One region of the Glutamicibacter halophytocola genome, then DNA from elsewhere that is predicted to be linked to it. Evidence: riboswitches for the same ligand, from Rfam matches in the RefSeq annotation. Region 1 holds a riboswitch; each other region holds the start of a gene.
What was found. Region 1 has a riboswitch for thiamine pyrophosphate ahead of thiC (phosphomethylpyrimidine synthase ThiC). Riboswitches for the same ligand answer to the same signal wherever they lie in the genome.
Positions count from the first base shown of each region.

Region 2: it holds a riboswitch for thiamine pyrophosphate, as region 1 does, so the genes downstream of both, thiO (glycine oxidase ThiO) here and thiC (phosphomethylpyrimidine synthase ThiC) in region 1, are expected to answer to the same signal.
Region 3: it holds a riboswitch for thiamine pyrophosphate, as region 1 does, so the genes downstream of both, thiM (hydroxyethylthiazole kinase) here and thiC (phosphomethylpyrimidine synthase ThiC) in region 1, are expected to answer to the same signal.
Region 4: it holds a riboswitch for thiamine pyrophosphate, as region 1 does, so the genes downstream of both, AOZ07_RS01805 (3-oxoacyl-ACP reductase) here and thiC (phosphomethylpyrimidine synthase ThiC) in region 1, are expected to answer to the same signal.

Region 1 covers NZ_CP012750.1:2,678,602-2,682,797, reverse strand. The annotation lists gene AOZ07_RS12390 (DEAD/DEAH box helicase) at 1-69, shown strand, start outside; gene thiC (phosphomethylpyrimidine synthase ThiC) at 185-1,927, opposite strand; TPP riboswitch at 1,923-2,032, opposite strand; tRNA gene AOZ07_RS12380 (tRNA-Thr) at 2,208-2,279, opposite strand; tRNA gene AOZ07_RS12375 (tRNA-Thr) at 2,802-2,873, shown strand; tRNA gene AOZ07_RS12370 (tRNA-Met) at 2,921-2,994, shown strand; gene AOZ07_RS12365 (GTP pyrophosphokinase) at 3,119-3,850, opposite strand.
Region 2 covers NZ_CP012750.1:2,446,445-2,450,640, reverse strand. The annotation lists gene AOZ07_RS11220 (mechanosensitive ion channel) at 1-698, shown strand, start outside; gene AOZ07_RS18440 (GNAT family N-acetyltransferase) at 785-1,747, opposite strand; TPP riboswitch at 1,828-1,933, shown strand; gene thiO (glycine oxidase ThiO) at 1,931-3,055, shown strand; gene thiS (sulfur carrier protein ThiS) at 3,052-3,297, shown strand; gene AOZ07_RS11205 (thiazole synthase) at 3,300-4,118, shown strand; gene AOZ07_RS11200 (ThiF family adenylyltransferase) at 4,118-4,196, shown strand, end outside.
Region 3 covers NZ_CP012750.1:66,189-70,384, forward strand. The annotation lists gene thiD (bifunctional hydroxymethylpyrimidine kinase/phosphomethylpyrimidine kinase) at 1-388, opposite strand, end outside; gene thiE (thiamine phosphate synthase) at 370-1,011, opposite strand; gene thiM (hydroxyethylthiazole kinase) at 1,004-1,798, opposite strand; TPP riboswitch at 1,788-1,882, opposite strand; gene AOZ07_RS00315 (GntR family transcriptional regulator) at 1,920-2,285, opposite strand; gene AOZ07_RS00320 (hypothetical protein) at 2,282-3,877, opposite strand; gene AOZ07_RS00325 (aldehyde dehydrogenase family protein) at 3,981-4,196, shown strand, end outside.
Region 4 covers NZ_CP012750.1:391,163-395,358, forward strand. The annotation lists gene AOZ07_RS01790 (bifunctional metallophosphatase/5'-nucleotidase) at 1-51, opposite strand, end outside; gene AOZ07_RS01795 (hypothetical protein) at 225-437, opposite strand; gene AOZ07_RS01800 (HNH endonuclease family protein) at 575-1,282, opposite strand; TPP riboswitch at 1,701-1,794, shown strand; gene AOZ07_RS01805 (3-oxoacyl-ACP reductase) at 1,881-2,681, shown strand; gene AOZ07_RS01810 (NtaA/DmoA family FMN-dependent monooxygenase) at 2,678-4,006, shown strand; gene fepB (Fe2+-enterobactin ABC transporter substrate-binding protein) at 4,003-4,196, opposite strand, start outside.

The DNA of each region.
Region 1 (4,196 bases):
TTCGGTGGCCGTGGCGGCAAGGATCGCTTCAGCGATTCGGGTCGCAGCGGTGGACGTCGCGACTACTAAGCCAGCACTCGCTGCAGCTTATTAGCTAGCACAGCATAATGCCCCTGGATCAAGCCGAAAGGCTTGATCCAGGGGCATCATCGTTTCCAGAACAACAGGGGCCGCAGCACCAGCTCTACGGGGCGGTACTGCCTACCGGAATCTCATCGCCGAGATAGACTTTTCCGCCGCTTTCTACGAACTCCCGGCTCTTCTGCGCCATGCCCGCCAACGCAGCTTGCGCTTCCGCTGAGCCGTACTCGTCGCGAATGTCCTGGGAGATGCGCATGGAGCAGAACTTCGGGCCGCACATCGAGCAGAAGTGGGCTGTCTTGGCAGGTTCCGCAGGCAACGTCTCATCATGGAATTCCTGCGCCGTGACCGGGTCCAAGCTCAGGGAGAACTGGTCGTTCCAGCGGAACTCGAAGCGCGCCTTGCTCAGTGCATCATCGCGGGCGGTGGCCCCAGGATGCCCCTTGGCCAGATCTGCGGCATGCGCTGCAATCTTGTAGGTAATCACACCGGTTTTCACGTCATCGCGATTAGGCAATCCCAGATGTTCCTTGGGTGTGACATAGCAGAGCATGGCGGTGCCATAACGGGCGATTTCAGTGGCGCCAATAGCGCTGGTGATGTGATCGTAGCCGGGTGCGACATCTGTGACCAACGGGCCTAGCGTATAGAAGGGCGCGCCGTCGCACAGTTCCTGTTGGCGTTCCACGTTCTCGCGGACCATGTGGAACGGGATGTGCCCCGGTCCTTCCACCATTACCTGAACATCGTACTTCCACGCACGCTTGGTCAATTCGGCAAGGGTATCAAGTTCAGCGAATTGGGCCGCATCATTGGCGTCGGCAATGGATCCCGGGCGCAGCCCGTCGCCCAATGAGAAGGCCACGTCGTACTGAGCAAAGATTTCGCACAACTCGTCAAAGTGCGTGTAGAGGAAATTCTCCTGGTGATGAGCCAAGCACCATCCGGCCATGATGGATCCGCCGCGCGAAACGATCCCGGTGACGCGGTTGGCTGTCAGCGGGACATAGCGCAAGAGCACGCCGGCATGGATGGTCATATAGTCCACGCCCTGCTCGCATTGCTCAATAACGGTGTCCCGGAAAATCTCCCAGGTCAGTGCGTTCGCTTCGCCATTGACCTTTTCCAGGGCCTGGTAGATCGGCACAGTGCCGATGGGGACCGGCGAATTTCGAATGATCCATTCACGGGTGGTGTGGATGTCATCGCCGGTCGACAGGTCCATGACCGTGTCTGCGCCCCATTTGGTGGCCCACTGCAATTTGGAGACTTCTTCAGCGATAGAGCTGGTCACTGCCGAATTGCCGATATTCGCATTGATCTTTACGAGAAACGCTTTGCCGATGATCATCGGTTCGGATTCAGGATGGTTGATATTCGAGGGGATGATCGCTCGTCCGGCGGCAAGCTCGCTGCGCACCAGCTCTACATCGCATTCTTCGCGCAATGCTACATAGCGCATTTCCGGGGTGATGACTCCAGCACGAGCGTAGTGCATTTGAGTCACTGCTGCCCCGTCTACGGCCTTGAGCGGCGGAGCGGAACGTCCAGCCCACTCATCGCTGGCAGTACCGCGGCGGACCGCTGAACGCCCATCGTCATGCAGGTTCCGCTCGCGTCCCGCATAGCGCTGCACGTCTCCACGCTCAAGAATCCAGGATTCCCGAAACGGCTTCAGTCCCTGCGTTGGTTCACTTCCCGGACCGCTGGTGCGATACACAACCACCGGCTCGTTGGGCTGGCCATTGGGGGAGTCCGCAAGCTGGATCTGCGTAACCGGAACTGAAATCCCATCGGCTTCGCGGAACGCGAGAGAGTGGGCGGAATGCTGTTCAAATTGTTCCATTGAGAAACTCACTTCCTTCGCCGGCATTACCCGGACAGGTTCAACGGTCGCGGACAGCTGCAGTCCGATCTCAGCCCTTGCCATGGGGCTCCCGTGTGGTCGCAGATGACACTAGCACGAAAATTTCTATCGGAGGCAAATAGGCCACACGGTGACGATCGGCCAGCGAAATGTTTTGTGCGAAGCGAGGATGAAATCCTGGCCATATTCGGTCCAGAATAAAAGTTCTGGGTAAACGAAAAGAGAGACAATCTGCAATCAGATTGTCTCTCTTATTTCGAGCCCCCTGCCGGAATCGATCCGGCGACCTCGTTCTTACCAAGAACGCGCTCTACCACTGAGCTAAGGGGGCAACGAGTAAATACTCTACACAGGTTTCTGACGTTTGCAAAATCCTGAATGAATTTGTAGCTGAGGTCACAAGCGTACTACTCAAGTCCGGAATGCGGGCGGCGGGTCACTGCCTGCAGAAGTTTTCCAGGCGCCAGTATCCGATCAGGGAAAAAGTCTATTGGCGCCACATGGAGCATCGATGAAATCTGGTTCTTCTGGCCGCATTTGGGGAGTTCTTGGGGCTCGCCTATTCGTATCCGGAGCCCTTGCAACATTCCTGCTGCGTTCGACGGGTACTGGGCTTGCTTGCCATGAAAATTAGAAGTGTCGCAAAGGTGCGCATAATTGCAGGCTGATCACCAAATTCCCCTCAGTGAGCATCGTCACCAAAGCACTTTTGTGCCACTGGTTGTGCCGCGCAAGTGCCAAAATTGCCAATAATCAATTCTGACTAGTAGTTATTCGCCTGAGCGGTATCGAATTAGAGGGTTGAGCGCCGATTTTTGTTTGTGCGGGAATCCGTGTAGAGTATTTACTCGTTGCCCCCTTAGCTCAGTGGTAGAGCGCGTTCTTGGTAAGAACGAGGTCGCCGGATCGATTCCGGCAGGGGGCTCTGAGTGAGAAGCTTTCTTGGCTTCTACTGGATTGCTTCTCACTTGTGGCGGCGTAGCTCAGCTGGTTAGAGCGCACGACTCATAATCGTGAGGTCCCGGGATCGAGTCCCGGCGCCGCTACAGATTTTGCCCCGAAATCCCCGGATTTCGGGGCTTTTTCGTTTCTGAAAATATCGGTAGCGAACAAGGCCTCCGAGCGCAACAATCTTTCGCTCGGAGGCCTTGCTCTATTTTTGGACTAGCGCTACTGGGTAGCGCCCTTGTCGCGGTGCTCCTTGCCCGTTGAAGCTTCCTTGGCAAGCATGAGCAGTCCTTGTATTACCTCCGCGTCTACTTCTTGCCCGTTAGCGTTTTCGTCGTTGGCATCGTGGCCATGAACCTCGGTATGCAGTCGCTGCATCTGCATATCAAGCTTGGTGGCTACGGCTGCGGCTTCGGCAAGTTCTGAAGCCAGATAGGCAGGGACTTCGCCTTCGTACTTGTAAAAGATCTTGTGTTCCAGGCTGGCCCAGAAGTCTTGGGCAATAGTGCGGATCTGCAGCTCAACAATGACATTCACCGGTCCGTCCGAGAGGAAGACCGGGATTTCAACGATGGCATGCACGCTCTTGTAACCGCTTGGCTTTGGATTCTTGATGTAATCCTTGATCTGGATGACTCGAATGTCATTTTGCGCGGTCAAGGTATTGAGCACCTTGTAGATGTCCTTCACAAAGCTGCAGGTGATGCGGACACCGGCGATGTCGCTGATGTTCTCCCTGATGGCTGAGAGGGAAGGATGGATATTCCTCTGGCTCACCTTGCGCATGATGCTTTCCGGAGTTTTTACCCGGGAAGTAATGTGCTCGATGGGATTGTACTTGTGCAGGTAGAGGAACTCTTCACGAAGAATCGAGACTTTGGTCAGAACTTCGTCGACGGCAAACTGGTATTCCATCATGAATCGCTGGAACTGTAGCCGGAATGCCTGGGTCATTTCTTGTAGTTCGCCTGAACTCAGGTTTGCCGTAGAAGGCAGCGGGATAACGCCGCCGTTGTCTTCTGGGTTTGGAGTGGAAATCCTAAATCACCTCTGCAGGTTGGGGCGATGTCAACAGACACGAACGCTCTATAGTTTTAGCGTAGGTCATCCATCTAAGAATTGGGCCAGAAGAAGTCGTGAATCTATCGGGTGGACGTGGAGCGTTAGGCAACTGAGGTGCGGTCATGATTGAAGAACGGAAGCTTCCGGCCTACGCCGCAGGCGCTATCGACGTTCCGTTCGTTATCGGGTTTTTTCAAGAGCGCGTTGACGTCGACACTTGCTGGCCGTCGCATTCCCA
Region 2 (4,196 bases), 230 kb from region 1:
TTGTTGCCATATCTGCACTGCAGGTCCTGGGAATCGCAGCCATTTCGCAGCCTGCTGAGCAAATGCTTCAACTGGTCTTCACCGCCATCCCACAGGTCATCATGGCACTGGTGCTGTTGGCAGTTGGCTTCCTGATTGCAAAGTTTGTTGGACAGCTGCTGGAGTCCACCCTGCACGGTGTAGGCACTGATCGCGTCGTTGCCGGCTGGGGCGTTGTTCCAGAAGGCAAGAGCGCATCGGGCATCATTGCCGGCATCGTGAAGATTGCTATCGTGCTGTTCTTCGGCGTGATGGCAGCGCAGATGCTGAACTTCCCGGCAATCACCAATATCCTCAATGAGATTCTGGAACTGGGTGGCAAGATCCTCTTCGGTGCAGCAATCGTTGCGGCAGGCTTCGTCGTCGCTAACGTGATCGGCAAGTTCATGGGCGACACCACTGCGTCGAAGATTATCCGCTACACGGCCATTGCGCTGTTCGTTGCAATGGGCCTGAAATACATGGGCATCGCGGACTCGATCATCAACATGGCCTTCGGTGCAATTGTCATCGGCGCAGCCCTGGCAGCGGCCCTGGCCTTCGGGCTTGGCGGCCGCGAAGCAGCAGCTCGCACCCTGAACAAGATCGATACCGACAAGCTGAGCTCCAACGGCCCGGATTCGGCACCACCGGCACCGCCGACGTCGCCAGGCATATAAACATCCCGAACAGAACCTAAGGGGACATCAGGAGCGTCGCGGAATCCACTGAGGATTCCGCGGCGTTTCTGCGTCTGGGCCTAGCCCTAGGCCAGGCGAAGTGGCAGCGGAGCTACAGCGCCGGGCGGATCCGTTCTTAGCCGGGCGTAGGTGTAGACGTCGATGCGTTCACCGTCGACAAGGAATTTGCCCCGCTCGGTTCCTTCACGCAGAAAACCATTGTTCTCGGCCACGCTGCGTGAACCGGGATTATTGGCCCGCAGGCCAAGCTCCAAGCGGTAGAAATCAAGATCATCAAAAAGATAATTCGCCAGTGTGGCAACTGCCCTCGTAGTGAGCGAACGACCGCGATACTCCTGATGCATCCAGTACCAAATCCAAGCATTGGCATTTGAATGATCCAGCGTCCCGCAAACAAGCCCGATCAACCGGTCATTGGCAGTGATCGCCAACGGGAATTGGCTTTGTTCGCCGTTCAACAGGGCATCTACGTAGGCCCGTGCTTTTGCCGGCGTATCGGCATCGCCTTGGCGCCGCATATCCGGATGGGAAATGAACGCCTCGTATACGGAGCCCGCGTCCAACGCGCTGAGCTGCCTCACGCTGAATTCCTCGGCAACGCCTGTTGCCCGGACGCTGCCAGGCCCTGCAGGCTTGCTTCCGCCGTGGCCTGTGAGCGTGCCTTGGTGAAACAGCATCTGCCACTTGCCTTGCTCGCGGAACCATAATGAGCTGCGAAGTGCCGGGCGATGGCCGCTGGCCTTCCAGCGCAATTGGATGAGGTTTTCTGATAGTCGGATGGCCAAGGGCTCGCTAACGCGCAACCGCTCAGCGGAAGGATCTTCAGTGGCCAGCAATTCCATGACTTGATCCCGGTCGTACGTTCTTCCGCTTGCGCCGATTTCGAAGAAGTTCTCATGCAGGATTTCGCCAAGCAATTTTCGGTTGCCACGCAGCGAGGCACTGAGAAGCTGCTGTTCCAGACCGGCAACCGCTCTGAATAGTTGAGAATCGACGGGCAATTCTGAGGGATATTCCTGTTGCGCCATGCCGGTAAGTACATCACAAAAGATGACGGAACTAAGTCAACTGCAGTTCGCTTTTCAGGGCTGCCTCATGCTTATAATCGCAAATACTCCGCGGGAGCCTGAAACCGACCAGGCTGAGAGGGCACTGAGCCGACCGCTACACCTGATGCGGGTCATGCCGCCGTAGGAAGGAAGCGTGCCACTGTGCATGTCAACATTGTTGGCTCCGGAATCATCGGCCTAGCCACCGCATTCGAGCTCAGTTCACGCGGCCACACCATCACCATCATCGACCCGGCACCTGGCCAGGGCGCCAGCTACGCAGCGGCCGGGATGCTGGCCCCAGCTGCCGAAACCGTCTGGGGCCAAGGCCCCCTGCACCAGTTGCTGTCCGCATCCAGCGCCCGCTACCCCCAGTTCGTTGATCGCCTGGAAGCGGCCACGGGCGTGCGTCCCGACTACCTGCAAAGCTCAACCCTGGTCGTCGCGGCAGAACCTGCCGACCGCGAAGCGCTCCACGATCTCGTGGAGCTGCAGAGCTCATTGGGATTGTCCGCCGAAAAACTGCTGCCGAGCCAAGCCAGGTCCTTGGAACCAGCCTTGGCCAGCAATATTTCCGGGGCGGTGCTCTGCGCTGAAGACCACCAGATCGATCCCCGTTCCGTCGTGCGCATCCTGCTCCAGCACTTCCACAACGACCTGGTCCATGAGCAGGCCGAAGAACTGATCACCGAAGGATCAGGCACCTGCGCCGTTCGCACGGCTTCAGGAAAAGTTTTCGCAGCCGATCAAACCATTATCGCCACCGCGCTGGGCACGGTGAAAGGACTGGGCAAGCTGCCATTGCGCCCGGTGCACGGCGACATCCTGCGGATTCAAAGCCCGCCGGGCCCCGCCTTGCTGACCAGGATTATTCGAGGCATCGTCCACCGGCAGAACGTGTATCTGGTTCCGCGCAAGGACGGCAGCCTCGTGCTCGGCGCCAGCGTTCGGGAAGACCAGAACCCGGAAGTCAATGTGGGCGCCATGTACAACTTGCTCGACAACGCCCGCAGGCTTGTCCCGGGAATTATCGACTGCTCGCTGAACGAAGTCATCGCAAGGCCAAGGCCGGCAACCGCCGATGACCGCCCGCTGATCGGGCGCATTGACCCGGGGCTGGTGCTCTCCACTGGCTATTCGCGCCATGGGGTGCTGCTCAGCCCCTTGGGATCCGAACTGACTGCGGATCTCGCTGAAAACAACAAAAGAAATCCACTGTTGAATGACGTTGATCCGCAACGTTTTCCAACACTTTCCGCAACCGCCGCACTGGAGGCACTCGGATGACATCGATCAACATCATTTTTAATTCCCAGCAAGTTCAGCTGCAGGCCGGTACCAGCCTGCGCGAATTCATCAGCGCGCAAATCGGCAAGGAACTCGACGCAGATTCAAAAGCAGTCGACGGCAGCAAGCTGGGGGTGGCCGCGGCCGTGAACGGCGCAGTCGTTCCCCGCAGCAGCTGGAACAGCAAAGCTCTTGAAGACGGGCACAGCATAGAACTCGTTACGGCAGCCCAGGGAGGCTAAGCATGGAATCGCAAGAATTCACCGAGCTGGATCTCAACAACGATCCTTTTGTCGTCGCCGGGCGCACCCTTTCCTCGCGGCTTATCCTGGGCACCGGAGGGGCCACCTCATTAACCACGCTGGATAGCGCGCTCACCATTTCTGGCACGGAATTGACAACCGTTGCCATCCGCCATTTCTCTGCTGCCGGGGCAGGCAATGTCTATGAGCTGCTCCAGCGCAACAACGTCATTCCTTTGCCTAATACCGCAGGGTGTTTCACCGCCCGTGATGCGGTACTCACCGCGCAGCTGGCCCGTGAAGCGCTGGAAACGGACTGGATCAAACTTGAAGTGATTGCCGACGAGCACACCTTGCTGCCAGATCCGCTGGAACTGTACTCGGCAACCGAGCAGCTTGTGGCCGATGGATTCCAGGTCTTCGCCTACACCAATGATGACCCTGCACTGGCGCAGCGGCTCCAGGATGCCGGCGTGGCAGCTATCATGCCTGCTGGCGCTCCGATCGGTTCAGGTCTGGGAATTTTGAACCCGCACAATATTTCCACCATTGTTTCCCGTGCCAATGTTCCGGTGATCCTGGATGCCGGGGTGGGAACAGCCTCCGACGCGGCGCTGGCCATGGAACTAGGCTGCGATGCCGTGCTGCTGGCCAGCGCAGTGACTCGCGCGCATAACGCTCCGCTGATGGCCGCGGCCATGAGGGACGCTGTGCGAGCTGGCCGCGCAGCCCGTTTGGCCGGCAGGATTCCACGACGCGATACCGCACTTGCATCCTCGCCTGCGGAGGGAATGATGCAAACCTTGGTCGGGGAATTCTAATGCTGCGCCAACCGCTCTGCGAACCTGCCGCAGGGATCGATCCGGGCCAGCTGGCCCGCTATTCACGGCATCTGACCC
Region 3 (4,196 bases), 1.3 Mb from region 1:
CCAACAGGGAATCGAGCACCGCCTCATCTTCCAGGAGCCGGTCCCCGCTGGTGGCTACCATGACCGGATCCAGTACCACCGGGGCATCCACGGTATCCAGCCATCCGTTGACGGCGCGGATGATCTCCTCGTTGGCCAGCATGCCAATTTTAATGGCATCGATCTGGACGTCGGCGCTGATCGCGTTGAGCTGAGCGAGCACAAACTCGCCATCGATGGCCTGTACCGCGCTGACGCCCAGGGTGTTCTGCGCGGTCAGCGCGGTGATCACGCACATGCCGTAGCCGCCGTTGGCGGCAATGGCCTTCAGGTCCGCTTGGATTCCTGCGCCACCGGAGGGGTCGGAGCCGGCAATGGAGAGAATGTTTTTCACTGCGCTGCCGCCCACGCTGCCACCAGCTGCCCGCTGGCAGCTTGCGGGTCGTCGGCATTGCAGATGGCGCGGACCACGGCCAAGCCGGCTCCGCCGCCTGCGCGGATGGCGCTGGCATCCTGCGCGGTGATCGCCCCGATGGCTACGCAGGGCAGGGAAGTCCGCGATGCGGCGCGGGCAAAACCGTCCAGCCCAATCGGGGTTGGGTGGTCCTTTTTGGTTGGAGTGGCACGCACTGCGCCGACCCCCAAGTAGTCGATCGCCTCGGCATCGAGGTTGGCCTGCGCCAGCTGGGCATCGGTGGAAGCGCTCAAGCCGATGATGCCTTCGCCCATGATCTGGCGTGCCAGGCGCACCGGGATGTCCTTCTGGCCGATGTGGATTCCACTGACCGCTGCCCCGGCCGCGCGGGCCGCCAAGAACACGTCGATCCGGTCATTGATCAGCAACTTCGCCTTGCCTTCGGTGAGGCGGGTCGCGGCGCAGGCCAGTTCGAAGAATTCGCGCGCGGTCTCGTCTTTGGCCCGCAGCTGGATCCACTCGATGCCGCCGGCCACCGCCCCTTCGATGACTTCCAGGGTGGTGCGTGGCGTGCAGCTAGCGGTGTTGGCTACCAGGTATGCGCCGATATTATCCATGGTTCAATTCCTCGTACTTCAAATTCTGTAGTTCTTCAGGTTCGGTGGCGGCCAGGGCATCAAGGAAGGCCACGGCAAAACTCCCCGGACCGCTGCTTGCCGCCAGCGCCTTTTCTGCGGCGAGGCCATAGAATCCGTGGGCAGCGATGGCTGCGTCAAAGGGGTCCTCGTGCACTGCGAGCATGCCCGCGTTGAAGGCGCCCAGCGCGCATCCTCCACCGGTGATCCTGGTCAACCCGATCCCGTTGGTATGCACCAGCACGGTGCGGTTCGCGTCGATGATGGCGTCCGCTTCACCGGAGATGGCAACAACGCACCCGTGCTCCTTGGCCAATTCGCGTCCGGCGTCCAGGGCTGCCTGCACGGTATCTGCTGCATCAACACCTCGGCCGCTGGAATCCTTGCCCGCCAAGGCCAGGATTTCCGAGGCATTGCCGCGGATCAAGGCCGGACGCTGCTGCACAATGTGTCGTGCGAAATCGGTGCGCACCGAAAGGGCGCCCACGGCTACCGGATCCAATACCCAGGGGGTGCCAGCCGCGCTCGCCGAGAGGACCGCTTCCTCCATGGCAACCATTTGCTCGGTGCTTGGAGTGCCCAGATTCACCAGTACCGCGGAAGCCATGGCGGCAAACCCTCCGGCCTCTCCGGGCAGGTTGGTCATCGCCGGCGATGCGCCGGAGGCAAGAAGGACATTGGCGGTGAAGTTGGTGACGACAGTATTCGTCAGGCAAAAAACCAAGGGGGAGCGTTGCCGGTATTTTTGGGCAACGATAGGCAGAGTCATGCGACATCCCTCCGCTAGCGTGAACTAGATCAGGTTCGACGGGTTTCATCTCAGTCGGCTTCTCCGGCACCCCGTGTCACTGATTTAGAGAGTACGCAGAAGGGGTGCCCAGAACAAATCCTCAGGGTTCGCGTCGTGCCACCAATGCCTTGAGCGTCGCGGCGTCAACATGCTGCGCCGCCGCCAATTTCCACAGCTGGTCCACCGCGGCCACCAGGTCTTCGTGGGTATCAACAGATCCGGGTCGTTCGCTCACTATGGTGCCTGCGCGGCGCCTCGAGGAAATCAGCCCTTCGGCTTCCAGCTCCTTATAGGCGCGAGCCACCGTTCCGGCTGCAACCCCCAAGTCCGTGGCCAGCGCTCGGACGGTCGGCAATCGGTTGCCCGGCGCCAACTCGCCAAGGTTGATGAGCGCGGCAATCTGCGAGCGGATCTGCTCATAGGGTGCGGTGGCTGCCTCAAGGTCCACACTGATCTGTGTGCTCATGCGGACGTTGACCTCTGCAAGGACCTTGCTTCGCTGTCCATGGGGCGTTCGAGGAATATGACCGCCGGAATGCAGAAGATCATGATGGCAAGAAGATCCAGGCGGACCGGAAACTCGTAGCCGACAACCAGCATGGCCGCGACGGTACTTGTGACCGCTCGCAGGGAACGCAGTTCTAAAACCCTCCGGTACCAGATTTCTTCAGCGGCCGTAACGTTCCACGGGATAATGGATCTACGCGCGAACCAGGCAAATCCCAGATGTGCGAGGACGAGCAGGACTACCAGGGCAATGACAACCACTTTGCTTGGCGCAACGAAACCCCATAAGTAGTCCAACGGGGGAAAGAGCAAGAAGTACAAGCACGCAACTATGAGCAATCCGGCGCAAATATAAGGCGACATGGGCAACCTTGCCGAATGCTTGGGAGCGGCAGAAATCTGCCGTGAAACCACGTTCGCGTACCCGAGGTAAAGCGCATTCAACGCAAGGTAGAACACTGCGGCACTGGTGAACAACACCAGCATCCAAGTCTCGCGCTCGCCGGTAGGCAACTTGTAGTCATCGCTGACAGGCAAATTCGGCCATGCGATGAAAATGGCAACGAACATGAGCAGGGCTGTCGCGTATTGCAGGGAGAACAGCTGATCGCGCAGCCTGCTGAACCCGGTGCGTTTTGCCCGCGGGAGATTTTCAAAGTTCGTCGGCGGTCGCCAGAAAAGCATCAAGACCGAAATGCCCAGGACAGCGTAGTTCGCCGTCCAGTCCAGGTTGTTGCCGATTTTGTACATGCTATCCATGTACTCGATCCCCGCACCTGATCCATCAATGTAGCGTGTGGACTCGTTGTGGAACCAGCGCGCCTTGTAGTGCAGGGCCTCTCCCGCCTGTACCGCCAGCGATACGGCAACGGTGCGGTAGAGGCGGTTCAGCCAGATGGTGCGCAACAGCCGGTTATTGTGCTCGGAGATTCCCGGAAGTGGCCGACGCCTAAGAATGACAATGGAAGCTACGATTGCAGCCAATGCGAGGATTCCGAAGCTCACGTAGAGGTAAGGAAGGATCTCTCCGGCAGCACGCAATCCGTCCTGCGAAGGATTGCTGTAGGAGTAATCATCGGCACTGATTTCAGTCTCTGGCAATGGTGCAATGGCTGCGACGTCTCGAACAGAGTAAACCGTCACGCAGGCCAGGATCAGAACAACCAGCGTTGCTGCAACGAGCTTCTTGGGTATCGGGCTCGTCAAGGAACGTGGGGCAAGAGTCGCGGTGCGCAGCGGCTTCAACCGGCGTGGCCAGGTGTACTGGCTGGCGACATAGATGAAAGCGACCCACAGGCCAGGGGTGGCTGCTGAAGCAATGCCCATCGCAACATCGAGATTACTTTGATCGCTTATGGGCACGTCCACGGCTTCGCCGAACCAATTGCTTGAGGCAGTGGCAAAGTAGCCGATGATTGCACACCACAATGCGTGCTGTCGTGCGCTTCTGAGCAGTTCACCGTTCTTAGCACGACCGAATGCCCGCAATAAGAAATAAACAACCAGCGCCGCTACGGCAAATGTGCCGAATTGTGTTGATAGAGATGCCATCGTGCCTCCTCGGTGATAATTAATGTATCAAACAGTTGATACATAATGAATCCTTCGGCGCATTAATCGATGGAATTTCCGTTTGGTGACGTACGCTCAAATCATGGGTCTGTTTACTTCCACTCCGTTGCCCGAGCCGGTCGGCGATTCCGCCCCTCCGGTGGACGAGCATCCTTCACGAATTGCCACGGTTCTGAGCCATTTGCGCCGTTCTGCCGACACCCGCATCACCCACCCGCGCCGCTTCCGGATCCAGCAATTGCGCGCGCTGGAGAAGATGCTCGAAGAGCATCTTGACGACTTTGTGCAGGCACTGAAT
Region 4 (4,196 bases), 1.6 Mb from region 1:
GGTGGCCAAGGAGGCGAAACTGAGTTTTCTCATCTGCGCGAATGCAGACATGGGTACTCCTAAAAGTGACGGGTGTGACAAGACTTATGTCTATCGCATCTAGGTGAACCTGTCGATGCCTGCGAGTTAAATTGCTGTGCAGGGCCATGAGAACTAGCGGTTAAATAGTCGAAGCAACGCACCAGCCTGTGGTTGATACGTTGCTTCGAAAAAACTTGATGCGGCTAGAGCCGTCGGTTGTGGCGTGATTTGGTTGCTGTGACCGAGGAAGCTCCTACGATGGCACCGAGCATGAGCATGGCAGCCGCGATGAAGAAGACTGTGGACAGGATCCAGCAAGCCATGGCTGTGTCTCGATGCGCGGCGTTCAGGGCAAAACCAAAAAGGCACACGCTGGCAAGCAGCAAGAGCGCTCCCGACAACCGTGTCTTCATCATTGACCTTTGCAGCAGAAAATTTTGCCAACAATCACCACACATAATGGCTATTGGCTTGAGTAATATCCATACTGTCACAAATCCATCGATTTGACGATAGCCCTTAAGGAGGATCTTTCACTGCGACTTTAGGCTAACTACACGCAAGCCTTCAGGATGCGTTCGATGGCATCGTGTTCGCCCTTGGTCATCCAAGCCCCATATTTCGCTTTGACCTGAGTCTGGCGTGAGACGTATTCGCAGCGGAAACTCTTGTTGGGAGGAAGCCATGTTGCGGCATCCTTGTCGCCTTTAGCCGCGTTCGTCGGCCCGTCCGAGGCCATGAGGTTTAGCGGGTCATTGGCGAATTCGAAACGAGCTTCCTGGTCCCAGCGCTGGGCGCCCTTTTGCCAGGCATCCGACAGCGCGACAACGTGGTCGATCTGAACTGCGGTGCTGGTTTTCTGGCCCCGAACAAAATTGATGGTGGTGTTGGTATACGGGTCGTGGAAAGTTCCGCTGAGCACTACGCAAGGCTTCGACGCAGATTTGTATTTCACGTGTTCCAAGTCGCGAGCCAGGATGTCGTTGCGGGCATCGCAACCGTTGCGGTCCGGATCCTTCCAACCCTTGCTGAACTTTTCCCGTTCATAGCCAGTCTTGGGGGCACGGCCCTTGACGTCGATATCCGCGAGCAACTCAAGCGAGTCAGCATAGCTGGCGCGTTGCTCCGCGCTGTTGTGGGTAGTGTCAGCCTGCGCGTCGGGAACTCGATACTGCTCGATGGAATCAAGAGTTGAGCATCCAGTGAGGGCAAGGGATGAAGCGATGAGTGCAAATGAGATTGCGCGGCGCAGCAGCTGCATGCGGAAGTACGACTCCTAGGAAAGCGACAGTTGGCAAGGGGGGACAGGCCCTTAGGAAACTATATGAAGCGGGGTGGACCATTTAGCTGCGTCCATGCCGTGTTTTAGTGTGAGATCGGTGTGAACCAGTTCTAGCGATCATGTCGAGACCTGCTGGCTATCGAGTTTCTGTTCCTCGATATGCATTGGTCAACTCGGTTTCCGACCTCAAGGCCGATTTATCTGTATCTTGTCGGGAAAGCAGCGAAGTGGTGGCATGGGTTTCCTTGCGTTGCGCAAATCCCGCTGCCGAATGGAGCCGGGAAATCACGGTTCCAGATGGCGCTCAACCCCGGGTTGCCCAAGAACCGAGTGCTGATACGCGCGGGATTCATGAAGTAATGTTCTACAGCTAAGCCGTGCGTGTGCTACTAATGGGAGCAGTGACACGGGGTGCCGCAGGGCGGCTGAGAGAACACCCGTTGAACCTGATCCAGTTAGTACTGGCGAAGGGAATGTCCTGGATTCTGCGTATGTGTGCACCCGAAGTGCTTGAACCGTCCGCGTCTTTGGTCAAAAATCCATTCGCCAACAGACGCCGTCAAGGAGTTCAAACAAGATGAGCACGGACACCCAATCACCAGCAACCCCCATTGCCCTTCCACTTGAAGAGCAGGTCATTCTTGTCACCGGCGGAGCTCGAGGGCTCGGTGCCGCCATCAGCAAGGCCTTCCTTGCAGCTGGCGCGAAAGTCGTCATCAATTACAACTCTTCGGAACAAGCAGCCAATGATCTCGTCGCGCTCTACCCGAATGATGCAGTAGCCATTCAGGCTGATGTTCGCAACGAATCTGCGCTCAAGTCGATGGTGGCTGAAGCCGAAGATCATTTTGGACAGCCGGTGACAACTCTGGTGAACAATGCCTTGGTGGATTTCTCCTTTAATGGCGACGCCCGCTCCACCGCCGAAGCGATTTCCGCCGCAGAGCTCAGTGCCCAGTTCGCCGGATCGGTGCTGGCTCCCGTAGCTGCCATCCAGGCTGTACTGCCGGGAATGCGGCAAACAGGATTTGGCCGCATCATCAATATCGGCACCAACCTATTCCAGCACCCGGTGGTTCCGTACCACGACTACACCGCCACTAAAGCTGCGCTGCTGTCCCTGACCCGTACCTTCGCTGATGATCTTGGGCCAGAAGGAATCAACGTCAACATGGTTTCTGGAGGGCTCCTGCGCACCACCGACGCCTCGGCTGCGACCCCCGAGGCAGTATTCGACCTGATCGCCTCGGGAACGCCATTGCGTCGAGTCACCACGCCCGCGGAACTGGCCGATACCGTCCTGTTTTTCGCTTCCCCGCTATCTCGTGGGGTTACAGGTCAGAACCTTATCGTGGATGGCGGGCTGGTGAAGGGATGAGCCAGAAGAAACAGGTACATCTGAATCTGTTCCTCTATGGAACCGGGCATCACCAAGCGGCCTGGCGTGCCGAGGACTCGGCGGCCGAAGAGCTTCCCGATACCCAGTACTACATCAAGCTGGCCCAGCTGGCTGAGAAGGGGCTGTTGGACGCGGTGTTCTTCGCCGATGGCCAAGCGGTGTCAGCCTCAGCTGCGCAGGCCGGTCCCACCTGGTTCTTTGAGCCGGTGACGCTGTTGTCGGCGATCAGCCAATGCACCACGAATATCGGACTGGTCTGCACCATCTCGGCCAGCTTCTACTCTCCTTTCCACGCGGCACGCATGCTGGGCAGCTTGCAGCATTTGTCCAACGGGCGGGCCGGGATCAACGTGGTGACGAGCATGTGGGATACCGAAGCGCAGAACCATTCGCTCACCGAGCTGCCTGCGCACGCGCAGCGATATGGCAGAGCCGCAGAATTCATTGACGTCTTGCGCAAGTTGTGGGGATCATATCCGCATCAAGCAGTCCAAATTGACCGTGGCGGAAATTTCACCGATACGCGATTGCTTCAAGAAATCAATCACGAAGGCGAGCACTTCTCGGTGCGAGGTCCCTTGAATATGCCCAACTCAGTTCATGGCGAGCCTGTCATGTTCCAAGCAGGCTCCTCGCCAGCTGGCCGTGAACTGGCAGCAGCACACGCTGAAGCGATCTACTCGGTAGCAGCCGATCACGAGATGGCATCCGAATTCGCCCAAGACCTTTCCGAACGCACCAGAGCTTCGCGATGCTCGGACAACAGGGCGCTGATCATGCCCGGGCTGGTGACCTATGTGGGGCGCACAGCAGAAGAAGCCAAAGCCAAGCAGCGTGCACTGAACGAATTGCTGCCAACGGGGGACGCTCTGCGCCAGCTGGGAGTATTCTTGCAGCAGGACACCAGCCGCTGGCCTTTGGATGGACCCGTACCGGATCTGCCGCCACTGGAAGAATTCACTGGCCCGGCTGGCCGATACACCACGATTCTGCGGCTCATCGAGCTGCACCAGCCCACGGTTCGTGAACTACTCGGCCTGCTGGCTGCTGGCGGGGGCCACTGCACCATGGTGGGAACGCCGGAAATGATTGCAGATGAGATTGAACTCTGGATCGATAGCGGGGCCGCAGATGGCTTCAACCTGATGCCGCCGTCCCTGCCAGGATCTCTGGAGGACTTCATTGAGCTAGTGATTCCGGAATTGCAGCGCCGTGGCAGATTCCGTACCCGCTACGAGTCGGCTACCTTGCGTGGAAATCTTGGTTTGGCTGTTCCGGAGGCTGTGGCCTTGGCGCGCGGCTAGTTGTGTGGTTGCGCTTCGGGAGCCAAGCCGGGGAAATCATTCTCAAAGTAATCCAGGATTTTCTGTGTTGAGAAGAAATCCAGGAGGAATGACTCCTGAAGCGCAAAGACGTTGCCTCCGCGAACGGAAGGCAATTGTGCAAGGGAGGCATCGGAAGAGAACTGCTCGGTGGCCTCTGGATCCGAGGAGA